DNA from 2 places in the Pseudomonas paeninsulae genome. Region 2 is predicted to be linked to the other one. Evidence: predicted binding sites of a transcription regulator. Region 2 holds the regulator's gene; the other holds the start of a gene.

What was found. The regulator FliA, encoded in region 2, starts transcription of late flagellar genes. The targets are predictions, from matches to a motif close to CTAAAGTTTNNNNNNNNNNNGCCGNTAA.
Region 1: the regulator FliA is predicted to act here: its motif matches at 5,132-5,159, upstream of VCJ09_RS19060 (methyl-accepting chemotaxis protein).

What each region holds. Positions count from the first base shown of each region.
Region 1 is NZ_CP141799.1:4,131,169-4,137,958, reverse strand. Features, by position in the region: gene VCJ09_RS19070 (multidrug efflux RND transporter permease subunit) at 1-1,910, opposite strand, end outside; gene VCJ09_RS19065 (efflux RND transporter periplasmic adaptor subunit) at 1,939-3,084, opposite strand; gene VCJ09_RS19060 (methyl-accepting chemotaxis protein) at 3,393-5,021, opposite strand; gene VCJ09_RS19055 (DUF1513 domain-containing protein) at 5,199-6,308, opposite strand; gene VCJ09_RS19050 (imelysin family protein) at 6,321-6,790, opposite strand, start outside.
Region 2 is NZ_CP141799.1:1,813,468-1,820,257, forward strand. Features, by position in the region: gene flhA (flagellar biosynthesis protein FlhA) at 1-972, shown strand, start outside; gene flhF (flagellar biosynthesis protein FlhF) at 988-2,289, shown strand; gene fleN (flagellar synthesis regulator FleN) at 2,398-3,237, shown strand; gene fliA (RNA polymerase sigma factor FliA) at 3,234-3,980, shown strand; gene VCJ09_RS08450 (chemotaxis response regulator CheY) at 4,117-4,491, shown strand; gene VCJ09_RS08455 (protein phosphatase CheZ) at 4,511-5,299, shown strand; gene VCJ09_RS08460 (chemotaxis protein CheA) at 5,311-6,790, shown strand, end outside.

The DNA of each region.
Region 1 (6,790 bases), 2.3 Mb from region 2:
CCGGGTATCTGCGCCAGGCGCCCCTGTACTTCGGGGAGCAACTCCATCTGGGTGCGTTCGCGATCGCTCCAGGGGGTCAGCAAGAAACCGCCAATGCCCGATTGCACACCATTGAAGCCGTTGATCTGGAACGACGAGTAGTACTCGGGAAACTCCTTGAAGATCGCCACGAACTCATCGGTGTACTTGTTCAGGTACTCGATGTTGGTCGGTTGTGGGGCGTTGGCGATCATGAAGATGATGCCCTGGTCTTCCTCCGGGGCCAGTTCGCTCTTGGTGAAGTTGAGCAGCACGGGGATCAGCGCCATGACGATGAGGGCGAACACCACCACCACCGGCCGCGCCTCCAGGGTGCCGTGCAGGGCACGTTGGTAGCGGCGCTTGAGCTTGTCGAATATCAGGTCGAGGCGGTGCGCCAGCCCGGAGGGGTTCTCGTCGTGGCGCAGCAGCTTGGCGCACATCATCGGCGACAGGGTCAGGGCGACGATGCCGGAGATGATCACGGCGCCGGCCAGGGTCAGGGCGAACTCCTTGAACAATGCACCGGTGAGGCCTTCGAGGAAGCCGATCGGCGCATAGACCGCGGCCAGGGTGATGGTCATCGACACCACCGGCACGGCGATCTCGCGTGCACCTTCGATGGCCGCATCGAACGGCGTCTTGCCCTCTTCGATATGCCGGTGGATGTTTTCCACCACGACGATGGCGTCGTCCACCACCAGACCGATGGCCAGCACCATGGCCAGCAACGTCAACAAGTTGATTGAGTACCCCATCAGCTGCATGAAGAACAGCACGCCGATCATCGACAGCGGGATGGTGATCACCGGGATCAGTACCGAACGTAGCGCCCCGAGGAACAGGAACACCACCACGATAACGATCAGCACCGCCTCGAACAGGGTTTTCACCACCTCGTCGATCGAGGCCTGGATAAACAGCGTAGCGTCGTAGGCGATGGAGACCTTGAGGTTGGGCGGCAGCTGGGCTTCCAGCTCAGGCATGAGCTTGCGCACTTCCCTGATCACGTCCAGCGGATTGGCGCCCGGCGTGCCCTTGACGCCGATATACACCGAAGGAATGCCATCGAACGAACTGACCGAGTCGTAGTTCTCCGCGCCCATCTCCACCCGTGCCACGTCGCGCAGCAGCACCCGGCTGTCACCGACGGTCTTCAGTGGAATGGCGGCGAAGGCGTCGACGGACTTCAGGTCGGTTTCGGCGTTGATGCTGGTGACTACATACTCGCCTTTCACTTCGCCGGCAGCGGCGAGGAAGTTGTAATCGCGCACGGCGTCGTTGACGTCGCTGGCGGTGACGCCATAGGCCGCCAGTTTCACCGGGTCGAGCCACAGGCGCATGGCGAACACCTGATTGCCGAGGATTTCCGCCTCGGCCATGCCGGGCAGGGTGGCCAGCTTGGGCTGGATGACCCGGGACAGGTAGTCGGTGATCTGTGGGTTGGACAACTGCTCGCTGTAGAAACTGATGTACATCAGCGCCGAGGCGTCGGCGGCCTCCTTGGACAGCACCGGGTCTTGGGCATCCTGCGGCAGCTGGTTCTTCACCTCGTTGGCCTTGGCCAGCAGTTCGGTGAACAAACGGTCGCTGTCGGCACCGATGCGCGCGTAGATGGAGACGATCGACACGTTCTGCCGACTGACCGAAGTCATGTAGTCGATGCCGTCGGCGCTGGCCAGGCTCTGTTGCAGCGGCTGGGTGATGTAGCCCTGGATGGTTTCGGCGTTGGCCCCGGGGTAGGCGGTGGTCACCGTGATCAGGGCGTTTTCCAGCTGCGGGTACTGACGGATGGTCAGTTTGCTGAACGCCTGCAGGCCGAGCAGGATGATCAGCAGGCTGACCACGGTTGCCAGCACCGGCCGACGGATGAAGGGATCGGTAAAAGCCATAGGTAAGTTCCTTTACGCCAGCGTCGGCTTACTGTTCAGCGCTGGGCTGGCTGGGCGCATTGGCCGGGGGGGCGGCGAGCGAGACCTGGGCACCGTTATCCAGCTTGAGCTGCCCGGCGGTGACGACCCGCTCACCGGCTTGCAAACCCTTGATAATCACCACATGTCCCGTGCGGCGCTCACCGGTTTCGACGAAGCGACGTTCCACGACGAGTTGGGTTTGCCCTTGCGGATCTTTGCCCTCCTGGCCATCCGGGTCTTTTTGCTCTTCGATCACGTAAACCGAGTTGCCGTAGAGGGTGTAGGTGATGGCGGTTTCCGGCACCACGACGCGCTGGCGCTCACCCGGCAGAAGCACCTCCAGGTTGGCGAACATGCCCGGTAGCAGCTTGTCGTCGGGGTTATCCAGCTGGGCGCGTACCTGGACGTTGCGCGTGGTGTCTTCGACCTTGGGATTGATCGCCGCGATCGTGCCCTCGAATACCTCGCCCGGGTAGGCCGTGACGCTGAAGCGCACACGCTCGCCGACGGCCAGTTGCGGCACGACCTGCTCGGGCAGGAAGAAGTCGAGGTAGAGCCTGGACAGGTCCTGCAGGGTGGCGATGGTGGCGCCGGGCGCCAGGTAGTCGCCGAGGTCCACCTGGCGGATGCCGATGGTGCCGGCGAAGGGGGCGAGGATGCGTTTCTTCGCCAGGGTGGCTTGTAACTGGGCGACGCTGGCGTTGGCTTTTTGCAGCTCGGCGGAGAGCGTGTCGAATGCGCTCTTGGAAATATTCTGCCGGCTGACCAGGCTGCGTCCGCGCTCGAACTCGACACGGGCCAGGCCTCTTTCGGCTTTTGCGGTCGCCAGGATGGCCCGCTCGACATCGCTGTCCATCTGCAGCAGTGGCTGGTCGCGTGCGACCTTTTCGCCGGAGTTGAACAGCACTTTGCGGACGATGCCGCCGACTTCCACGGTCAGGTCGATGCCCTGGAAGGCTTTGAGTGTGCCGATGGCCGGCAAGCGGCTCTGCCACGGACGTTCCACGGCCTGTTCTGCGGCCACGCTGATAGCCGGTTGCGGCTGCGAGAACTGTTGGACCTGCTGGTAAATGGACCAGCCTTTGTAGGCGGCGAGGGCGAGCACCACGAGGGCTACGACGCCCAGCATGATAAGCATGCGGCGGAGCAACATATTCCGGTTCCTTGGCAAGACAAGTGGAGGCCTGGGAATAGGCAAGGAAAGCACCTTAGTACCCCGGCCGAAGCAAGTCAAAGCGTCGCTTTGCGAGAAGTTGCCACGCACTATTTTGCTGCTGAAATGCATGCTCAGCCAGTGGACTTGGGCTTGCGTGCCGGCGCTTTGCCGCAGGTTCGAGGCGATTGCTCAGGCGGGGCTGTACCCTGCGCGCAGAGCGCTGCGCAAGAGTCGCGAGCGACTAAGGAGGGGGGCGCTGGATACGCTGGGAAACTGCCCCCGTCAGCGGGGGCAGTGGCTGGGCGTTACGCGCTCAGGCGGCGGGTGACTTCGCTGAGTTGCCCGGACAGCTCGTTGAGGTTCTGGCTGGCGGCTTCGGTGCGCTGGACATTTTCCTGGTTGGTGGTAGCGATTGAGGTGATTTCGGTGAGGTTGCGCGAAATGTCTTCGGCTACCGAGGTCTGCTCTTCGGCGGCCGTGGCGATCTGCCGATTCATGTCGCGGATCGCTTCCACCGCCTGGGTGATGCGCTGCAGCATGACGCCGGCTTCGGTCACCTGTTCGACGCCTTCGTCACTGCGGCTCTGGCCACTCTCGATGGCGCGCACGGCATTCACCGCGCCGGTCTGCACCGTGTCGATGATCTGGTGAATCTCGGCGGTGGACTCGGCGGTGCGCTGGGCCAGGGTGCGCACTTCATCGGCGACCACGGCGAAGCCACGGCCGGCCTCGCCTGCGCGAGCGGCCTCGATGGCGGCGTTGAGGGCCAGCAGGTTGGTCTGGTCGGCAATTCCGCGGATCACTTCGAGTACCTTGCCGATACGGCCGCTGTCAGTTTCCAGGCGACGGAGCACTTCGGCAGTGTTGGCGATCTCGCCGCGCATCGCGGTGATAGAGCTGATGGTCGACTGCATGACTTGTCCGCCCTGCTGTGCGGAACGGTCGGCGTCGTCCGCCGCGCTCGCGGCTTCGGCGGCGTGACGTGCGACTTCCTGGGCGGTGGCGGACATTTCGTGCATGGCGGTGGCGACCTGGTCGGTGCGCGAGAATTGGTCGCGGGTGCCTTGAGCCATCAGGGTGGCGATGGTGTTCAGGTCGCCGCTGGCGTTGTCCAGGTCGGCGGTGCTGCGCTGCAGGCGGGCGAAGGTGTCGGCAAGAAAATCGCGCAAGGTGTTGGCGGCCACGGCCAGGTGGCCGAGCTCGTCGTGACGGCGGCTATCGACCTGCTGGCCGAAGTTGCCGTGGCTGAGCTGGGTAATGTGCTCGATCAGCTCGCGAATCGGGTTGATCAGGCTGCGGTTGACCAGCCACAGGCTGAACAAACCGACCGCCAGGCTGGACAGCAGCATGACCGCAAAACCAATTTGCAGGGTGCGATCGGCCGCGGCACTGATCGTCGCCGACTGGACCAGGCCTTGTTCGCCGAGTTGTTGTACCAATGTGCTCATCTGCTCGCTGGCCGCCCGGTCGATACCTTTGACCGCTGCATCGCCCACGGTCGGGTCGGCCCCCGCCGCGACAAAGGCGTTATAGCCCTGGTGGTACGCACGACCCATGCTCTGGTGTTCGTTGCGCAGCTGCTCGACCTGGCGATTCAGACCGGCAATCTGTTGGCGGTCGGCGACCTCAAGCAGTTGCCCCAGCACAGCCTGAACCGTGCTTTCCTGCGCCTGGAAGCGTTCCCAGTATTTATCCCGGTCGGCCGGGTTCTTGCCACGCAGCAGGACGTTCTTCCACTCCTGAACCTGGGTTTTGAACTCGACGTTGGCACTGTCCACCAGCCGGGAGGCGTGCAGAGGTCCGTTGATCAGGCCGCGGTAAGCGTCGATGCCATTGGAGAGGAAGCTGAAGCTGGCCAGTGCGACCAACAGAACCAGCAACAGGCTGCTACCCAGGAGGGTAAGAATCTGCGCGCGTAGTGAATTTTTTAACATGCTCTATGCCTCGTCGTAGCGAAGGAAGTCAGAGTCCGGGCCGCCAGGTTATCGAGGCGTTGTGACTTCCATGTGAGGCAAAGCGGCGCGGGGGGTACTGTTAGCCGGGGTTGTCGGCGCTGCGCCGCTATTCTTGAGCGCTAATCGGGCCTGAGTTTAGAGGGGGCGCTACCGCTGCTAGGCCAAACGTAGATGGTTATCCCAAAGGCCCGCCGGCAGTTGCAGCGGCTGAGTCAAAATGCGCTCGCCGCGACAATCGTAGCGGCGACAGCGGCCAATCCCCGCGCTGACCACGAACCCCTCGGCCACCGCGCCGACGCCGGCGCAATCGGCTAGTGCTGCATCCAGGCGCAGTTCGGCACTGTCCAGGTCCCAGATGAATACCCGGTTGCCGCGCGGCGCAGTCAGTGCCAGCAAGCGCAGTTCGCTGTTGATCGCCACGCTGGCGGTGTACTGGTTCATCGCCAGACGCTGCGCCTCGGCCAGGGGGAAGGGCTGGAAGGCTTGGCCGGGGCGTTTGATCGCCAGCAGTGGCGCCGCATCGCCGGCTTCGCCCATGTATTGCTGGCCGCTGACCACCGTGCCGTCGCTGGCAACCGCCAGGTGACGCACGCTGTTCATGCGTTCGGGAAGCTGCTCCTTGCTGAGCAGAGTGCCGTCGCGCTGGAGCAAGACCAGGCTGGACTCCATGGTGTCGAGGTTCATTTCCACTCGGCTGTCGGCTTCGGTGCGGATACCGCCATTAGCGATCACCAGGGTTTCACCATCGGCCAGCCAGAGCAGTTGGTGCGGACCCAGGCCGTAGCTCGACAGCTCATCGCTGCGCTGCAGCCGCTGGCCGTCCAGACGATAGACGCCAAGCACCCCGCGGCCGGGATCGCTGGTGTCGTTCTCGGTGGTGTACAGCCACTCACCGTCTTTGTGGAATACCGCATGGCCGAAGAAGTGCCGTTGTGCCGGAGTGTGCAGGGTTTGCAGCAGGCGGCCGTCGCGGGTATCGATCAGGTAGCTCTGGGTGCTGGGCCTGCGACCGACGAACAGCGCCAGCGGCCGACTGGGGTGTGGCACCACATCGTGACAGCGTTCGCTGACCTGGGTGGCGAATACCTGGCTGCCGTCCAGGCGATAGCCCACTGCATAGTGTTTGCCGGCGGCATCGTTACGCGCCGACAGCAGCAGTGGCTGAGCGCCGTTGTCGCTCAGGGTCCAGCCAGCATAGGCACCGGCGGCCGCTGCGGTGGCGGCCAGGGTCGCGCCAGTCAGGCCGAGAAAGGCTCTGCGTTTCATCAGGGGCTTCTCCTAGTCGCCATCGTGGGAGTTGAAACCCATCTGGATGCCGAGGGCTTTCGCCAGCTCGGTTTCATGCAGGCGGTGCAAGGCATTGAGGCTGTCGTACAGCGCGTTCAGCTCGCTGCGACCGGCCGGGTCGGCGAGCAGCTCGCCGAGTGGACGTTGCAGGGCGGCAAGGCGTTGGCGGGTATCGCTGTAGGCGGTGTCGATGCGTTGTTGCAGGGCTACCTGATCACTGCTCAGCAGGGCTTGCACGCCGTCCTGCTCAGCACCACGCCAGATGCGTTCGGCGCTGGCCAGGCCGGCCGCCAGGTTGGCCAGGCTGGCCTTGCTGCGCCACGCCTCTGCCTGATACGGCTGCGGCTGGCCTTTGCTCTGTCGACCGAGTGGGGTGCCAAGTTTCTTTTTCAGACCGTCGAGGGCGTTGACCTGGGTGCGCAGCAACTCGGCGACGGCTTCGGCAGGCTCGGCGTAGCGCT
Region 2 (6,790 bases):
CGCAACCAGGGTGGCCAGTTGCTCGCGCGGATCAAGGGCGTGCGCAAGAAGCTTTCGCAGGAGATGGGCTTTCTCATGCCCTCGGTGCATATCCGCGACAACCTCGATCTGCAGCCCAGCGCCTATCGCTTGACCTTGATGGGCGTCAGCGTGGCGGAGGCCGAGGTTTACCCGGATCGCGAATTGGCGATCAATCCGGGTCAGGTATTCGGCGCCCTCAACGGGGTTGCCGCCAAAGATCCGGCGTTCGGCCTGGAAGCGGTATGGATCGACCCGGGCCAGCGCGATCAGGCGCAATCGCTGGGCTACACCGTGGTCGATGCCAGTACGGTGGTCGCGACCCACCTCAACCAGGTCTTGCACAAGCATGCGCATGAGCTGCTCGGTCACGAGGAAGTGCAGCAGCTCATGCAGTTGCTGGCGAAAAGTTCGCCGAAGCTGGCCGAGGAGCTGGTGCCGGGCCTGGTGTCGCTGTCGACCCTGCTCAAGGTGCTGCAGGCGCTGCTGCAGGAACAGGTGCCGGTGCGCGACATCCGTACCATCGCCGAAGCCATCGCCAACGTGGCGCCGAAGAGTCAAGATCCCGCCGCGATGGTCGCGGCAGTGCGGGTCGCCTTGGCTCGGGCCATCGTGCAAAGCATCGTGGGACTAGAGCTGGAGCTGCCTGTGATCACCCTTGAGCCAAGGTTGGAACAGATATTGCTAAACAGTCTACAGAAGGCCGGTCAAGGCTCCGAGGAGGGAATCCTCCTGGAGCCGGGCATGGCCGAGAAGCTGCAGCGTTCCCTGGTGGAAGCAGCGCAGCGCCAGGAAATGCTCGGCAAGCCAGTGATCCTGCTGGTAGCCGGACCGGTTCGGGCGATGCTCTCGCGGTTTGCACGGTTGGCAGTGCCGAGTGTGCATGTGCTGGCTTACCAGGAAATCCCGGACAACAAGCAGGTCACCATCGTCGCTACGGTGGGACAGAATTAACCGAGGTAACAGGCCATGCAGGTCAAACGCTTTTTCGCTGCCGATATGCGCCAAGCCATGAAGCTGGTTCGCGATGAGCTGGGCGCGGACGCCTCGATCATCGGTAACCGCCGGGTTGCCGGCGGTGTTGAGCTGACCGCCGCACTGGACTACCAGATACCCGCCGCCCCTGCTCGGCAACCGAACGCGGCGCTGGAAGCCGAGTTGCGCCAGACGCAAGCCCGTATCGCCTCGGCGCAGGCCGAGCTGGTCACACGTACCCAAGCTGACGCCAGCAAGGACCGCCAGCTGTTCGCCGAAGAGCCGGTGGCGCCGCTCGACGATCTGGATACCGCCCTGCGTACGGCTGCGCCAGCGCCAATGACCAGCGGCGACCAGGGCGCGCTCGAGGCCATGCGCTCCGAGTTGCACGGTTTGCGCGAGTTGCTCGAAGGGCAGCTGGGCTCCATGGCCTGGGGGCAGATGCAGACGCGTCGGCCGCAGCAGGCCAATCTCTGGCGGCGTCTGCAGCGCATGGGCTTGCCCGCCGAGTTGTCGCGGGTGTTGCTCGAGCGTGTGGCGAATGTCGCCGAGCCGCGCCAGGCCTGGGGCATGTTGCTCGCTCACCTGGCCCATGCGATTCAAACGCCGCAGCAGGAGCCGCTGGAAGAGGGCGGGGTGATTGCCCTGGTCGGTCCTGCTGGTATGGGTAAAACTACAACCCTGGCCAAGCTGGCTGCGCGTTATGTGCTCAAGTATGGCGCTCAGCATGTTGCCCTGGTCAGTCTGGACAGCTATCGGATTGGCGCCCAGGAACAACTGAAGACCCTGGGGCGTATCCTCAATGTACCGGTGACCCTGGTCGACCCCGGTCAGTCGCTGACCCAGGCTCTGGCCCCCCTGGCGCGCAAGCGCGTGGTATTGATCGATAGCGCCGGTTTGCCGGCCAGCGATCCCGCCCTGCGCATGCAGCTGGAAACCCTGGCCAGTCGCGGCATCAAGGCCAAGAATTACCTGGTCCTGGCGGCTACCAGCCAGAGCCAGGTGCTCAAGGCCGCCTACCACAGCTACAAGCGCTGCGGTCTTTCCGGCTGCATCCTGACCAAGCTGGATGAGGCCACTAGCCTCGGCGAGGTTTTAGGTCTGGCTATTGGCCAGCGTCTACCGGTAGCCTATCTCACTGATGGGCCACGGATTCCGGATGATTTGCAGGTGCCGCGCAGCCATCAACTGGTGAGCCGTGCGGTGGGACTGCAAAGCGCCGAGGACCCGAGCGAAGATACAATGGCCGAGATGTTCGCCGGGCTTTATCAACATCCGGCGCGGCGCGCCGGTTAATGGCCATTGCGGCAATGATTAAGCAATATGCGGCGATGCGTGGTGCCCGGCGGTGGATTGGCGGAGTACCAGCAGCCACATGGTCCCAGTCGAAGTCAGACAAGGTGTATAGATAACATGGGTATGCATCCCGTACAGGTGATTGCGGTGACCGGCGGCAAGGGTGGCGTCGGCAAGACCAATGTGTCGGTGAATCTGGCGCTGGCGCTGGCTGATCTCGGTCGGCGGGTGATGGTGATGGACGCCGACCTGGGGCTGGCCAACATCGACGTGCTGCTGGGCCTCACTGCCAAGCGGACGCTGGCCGATGTGATCAGTGGCGAGTGCGAACTGCGCGACGTGGTGCTGCAAGGCCCCGGCGGCATTCGGGTGGTTCCCGCTGCGTCAGGCACGCAGAGCATGGTGCAGCTTTCGCCCATGCAGCATGCCGGCCTGATTCAAGCCTTCAGCGACATCAGCGACAACCTCGATGTGCTGATTGTCGATACCGCCGCGGGTATTGGCGACTCGGTGGTCAGTTTTGTCCGCGCCGCCCAGGAAGTGCTGGTGGTGGTGTGTGACGAGCCGACCTCGATCACGGACGCCTATGCCCTGATCAAGCTGCTCAACCGCGACCATGGCATGAGCCGTTTCCGCGTCCTGGCGAATATGGCGCACAGCCCACAGGAAGGCCGCAACCTGTTTGCTAAGCTGACCAAGGTTACCGACCGCTTCCTCGATGTCGCGCTGCAATATGTCGGCGCGGTGCCTTACGATGAGTCGGTACGCAAGGCCGTGCAGAAACAGCGTGCGGTCTACGAAGCCTTCCCGCGCTCGAAGAGTTCCCTGGCGTTCAAAGCGATTGCCCAGAAAGTCGATGCCTGGCCACTACCGGCCAATCCGCGCGGCCATCTGGAATTTTTCGTCGAGCGCCTGGTGCAGCAACCTGCCGCGGATACGGCCATATGACAGCAGCTTCTGGACTCCGTATGTACAGCAAGGCTCAGACACAAGACGCCCAGCACCAGTTGATCGAGCGCCACGCGCCCTTGGTCAAGCGGATTGCCTATCACATGTTGGCGCGCTTGCCGGCCAACGTGCAGGTGGATGACTTGATCCAGGCCGGGATGATTGGCCTGCTCGAAGCCTCGAAGAAATACGACTCCAGTAAAGGTGCCAGTTTCGAAACGTTCGCCGGTATTCGCATTCGCGGCTCGATGCTCGATGAGGTGCGCAAAGGCGATTGGGCGCCGCGTTCGGTGCATCGCAATAGCCGTATGGTCAGCGACGCAATTCGGGTAATTGAAGCAAGAACCGGTCGCGACGCTAAAGATCAAGAGGTTGCGGCCGAACTCCAATTGAGTCTCGAGGATTACTACGGCATCCTTGGCGACACTTTGGGCAGCCGGTTGTTCAGCTTCGACGATTTGCTGCAGGACGGCGAGCATGGCGGGCTGCACGAAGACGTCAGCTCCACTCACCCAGAGCCCTCGCGGGAGCTGGAGGACGAGCGTTTCCAGGCGGCATTGGCCGATGCCATCAGCCACTTGCCCGAGCGGGAACGGTTGGTGTTGTCGCTGTATTACGACGAACAACTGAATCTCAAGGAAATTGGTGAGGTTCTGGGGGTTAGCGAATCGCGCGTCAGTCAGTTGCATAGTCAGTGTGCCGCACGCTTGCGGGCACGACTGGGGGAATGGCGAGCGAGCTGATCAGTTAAATCAGCAGGCCGTTGGAAAATCTAGTGAAGTAGTTTTGCAGCGGCCTGTCAGGCCGGTTTCACGATTAAAAGCGTGCCCAGGTGCTGGGTTCGTTTGGGACTGTACGGAGGTCGACTTGGACAAAAACATGAAAATCCTCATCGTTGATGACTTTTCAACGATGCGCCGGATCATCAAGAACCTCCTGCGCGACTTGGGGTTCACCAACACCGCGGAAGCCGATGATGGCACCACTGCACTGCCGATGCTGCAAAGCGGCAGTTTCGATTTTCTGGTGACTGACTGGAATATGCCAGGCATGACCGGGATCGACTTGTTACGTGCGGTACGTGCAGACGAGCGTCTGAAGCAGTTGCCGGTGCTGATGGTGACCGCTGAAGCGAAACGCGATCAGATCATCGAGGCCGCACAAGCCGGGGTGAATGGCTATGTGGTTAAACCGTTCACAGCCCAAGTGCTGAAAGAAAAGATTGAAAAAATCTTCGAGCGGGTCAACGGCTGATGTCTGCCGCGAGGGCACTATGGAACATGACGATTCCGCTCAGGGTGACTTTGAGTCGACCCTGAAAATTCACGCGCGCCAATTGGTGGAAAGCCTGGAACACGGCAATTTTGGCGAAGCGGTGCAACTGATCAACGATATCAACAAGGTTCGCGACCGTGGTCTGTATCACGAGGTCGGCAAGCTGACGCGCGAGTTGCATAACGCCATCGTCAATTTCCAGCTCGATCCACGGGTGCCGCACGCCAAAGAAGTGTCGCAAATCACCGACGCTACCGAGCGCCTGAATTATGTGGTGACGATGACCGAGAAAGCGGCCAATCGCACCATGGATCTGGTTGAACTGAGTTCGCCCCTGGTTAACGGTATCGGCGCCGAGGCACAGAGCCTGAGTGCCGATTGGGGCCGCTTCATGCGAAGGGAAATGGGCGCCGATGGTTTCCGTGACCTGGCCAAGCGAATTGAACTGTTTCTCGCCAGCAGCGAGCGCGACAGCGTTCAGGTGTCGGCCCAGCTCAACGATATTCTGCTCGCGCAGGATTACCAGGATCTGACTGGCCAGGTGATCAAGCGGGTGACGCAACTGGTCACCGAAGTGGAAAGCAACTTGCTCAAACTGGTGCTGATGGCCAGTCAGGTCGACCGTTTTGCCGGTATCGAGCATGACCACGCCGTGCTGCGTGCTGAACAAGAACAACAAAAAGAGCCTTCCCACGGTGAAGGTCCGCAGATTCATGCCGATAAGCGTGAAGACGTCGCATCCAATCAGGATGATGTCGACGATCTGCTTTCCAGCCTGGGATTTTAGGAGCACGTCATATGAGCTTCGGCGCCGATGAAGAAATCCTCCAGGACTTCCTGGTGGAGGCCGGCGAGATTCTTGAACTATTGTCCGAACAGTTGGTGGAGCTTGAAAGCCGCCCGGACGACATGAATCTGCTCAACGCTATTTTTCGCGGTTTTCATACCGTCAAAGGTGGTGCCGGTTTTCTCCAGCTCCATGAGCTGGTGGAATGTTGCCATATCGCAGAAAACGTCTTCGACATCCTGCGCAAGGGTGCGCGGCGCGTCGACTCCGAGTTGATGGATGTAGTGCTGGAAGCACTCGATGCGGTCAATGGCATGTTCACTGAAGTGCGTGAGCGCGTTGCACCGACACCGGCCACGCGAGAGCTGTTGGCAGCCCTGGCGCGTCTGGCCGAGCCGGCTGCGGCCGTTGCGGTCGAAGAGCCCGTTGCCGAGGTCGCTTCTGGCGATATCACCGACAGCGAATTCGAGCAGTTACTCGATGCGCTGACCGAGTCGCCTGGCAAGGTGGCGAGCGCAAACGCAGGCGGTGACGAAATCAGCGATGACGAGTTCGAGTCGTTGCTCGATGAGTTGCATGGCAAGGGGCAGTTCGCTGCACCTGCAGTGGCCGTGGCATCTGCGTCGATCGCAACGCCCGTGGCGCCAGCGCCTGGTGACGAGATCAGCGACGATGAGTTCGAGGCGCTGCTCGACCAGCTACATGGCAAGGGCCAGTTCGCTGCACCTACACCTGCACCTGCACCTGCAGTGGCCGTGGCATGTGCATCGATCGCAGCGCCCGTTGCACCGGCGTCTGGCGACGAGATCAGCGACGATGAGTTCGAGGCGCTGCTCGATCAGCTACATGGCAAGGGCAAGTTTGTCGAGCCGGCCGCGATCGCCAAGGCGCCCGCCGCAGCAGCGGCTGCCGCTCCGGCTAAACCCGCAGTTGCCGCTCAGCCCTTGGCCAAACCCGCAGCCAAGGTTGTTCCGCTGAAAGCGCCGACACCGACGGCCGCCGTCGCCGATAAGGCGCCAGCACCCAGCGAAGCGGAAACCACCGTACGGGTGGATACCGCGCGTCTGGACGAGATTATGAACATGGTCGGCGAGCTGGTGCTGGTGCGTAACCGTCTGGTGCGCCTGGGCTCCAACAGCGGCGATGAGGCCATGGCCAAAGCCGTGTCCAACCTCGACGTGGTCACCGCGGATCTGCAGACGGCGGTGATGAAAACGCGCATGCAGCCGATCAAGAAGGTCTTCGGCCGCTTCCCGCGGCTGGTTCGTGATCTGGCGCGCAGCCTGAAGAAAGAGATCAATCTTGAACTGGTCGGTGAAGAAACCGACCTGGACAAGAACCTGGTCGAGGCGCTGGCCGATCCGCTGGTGCACTTGGTGCGCAACGCCGTCGACCATGGCATCGAAACCCCGGAAGAGCGCGAGGCCGCGGGCAAGTCGCGCGGCGGCAAGGTAGTGCTGTCGGCCGAGCAGGAAGGCGATCACATCCTGC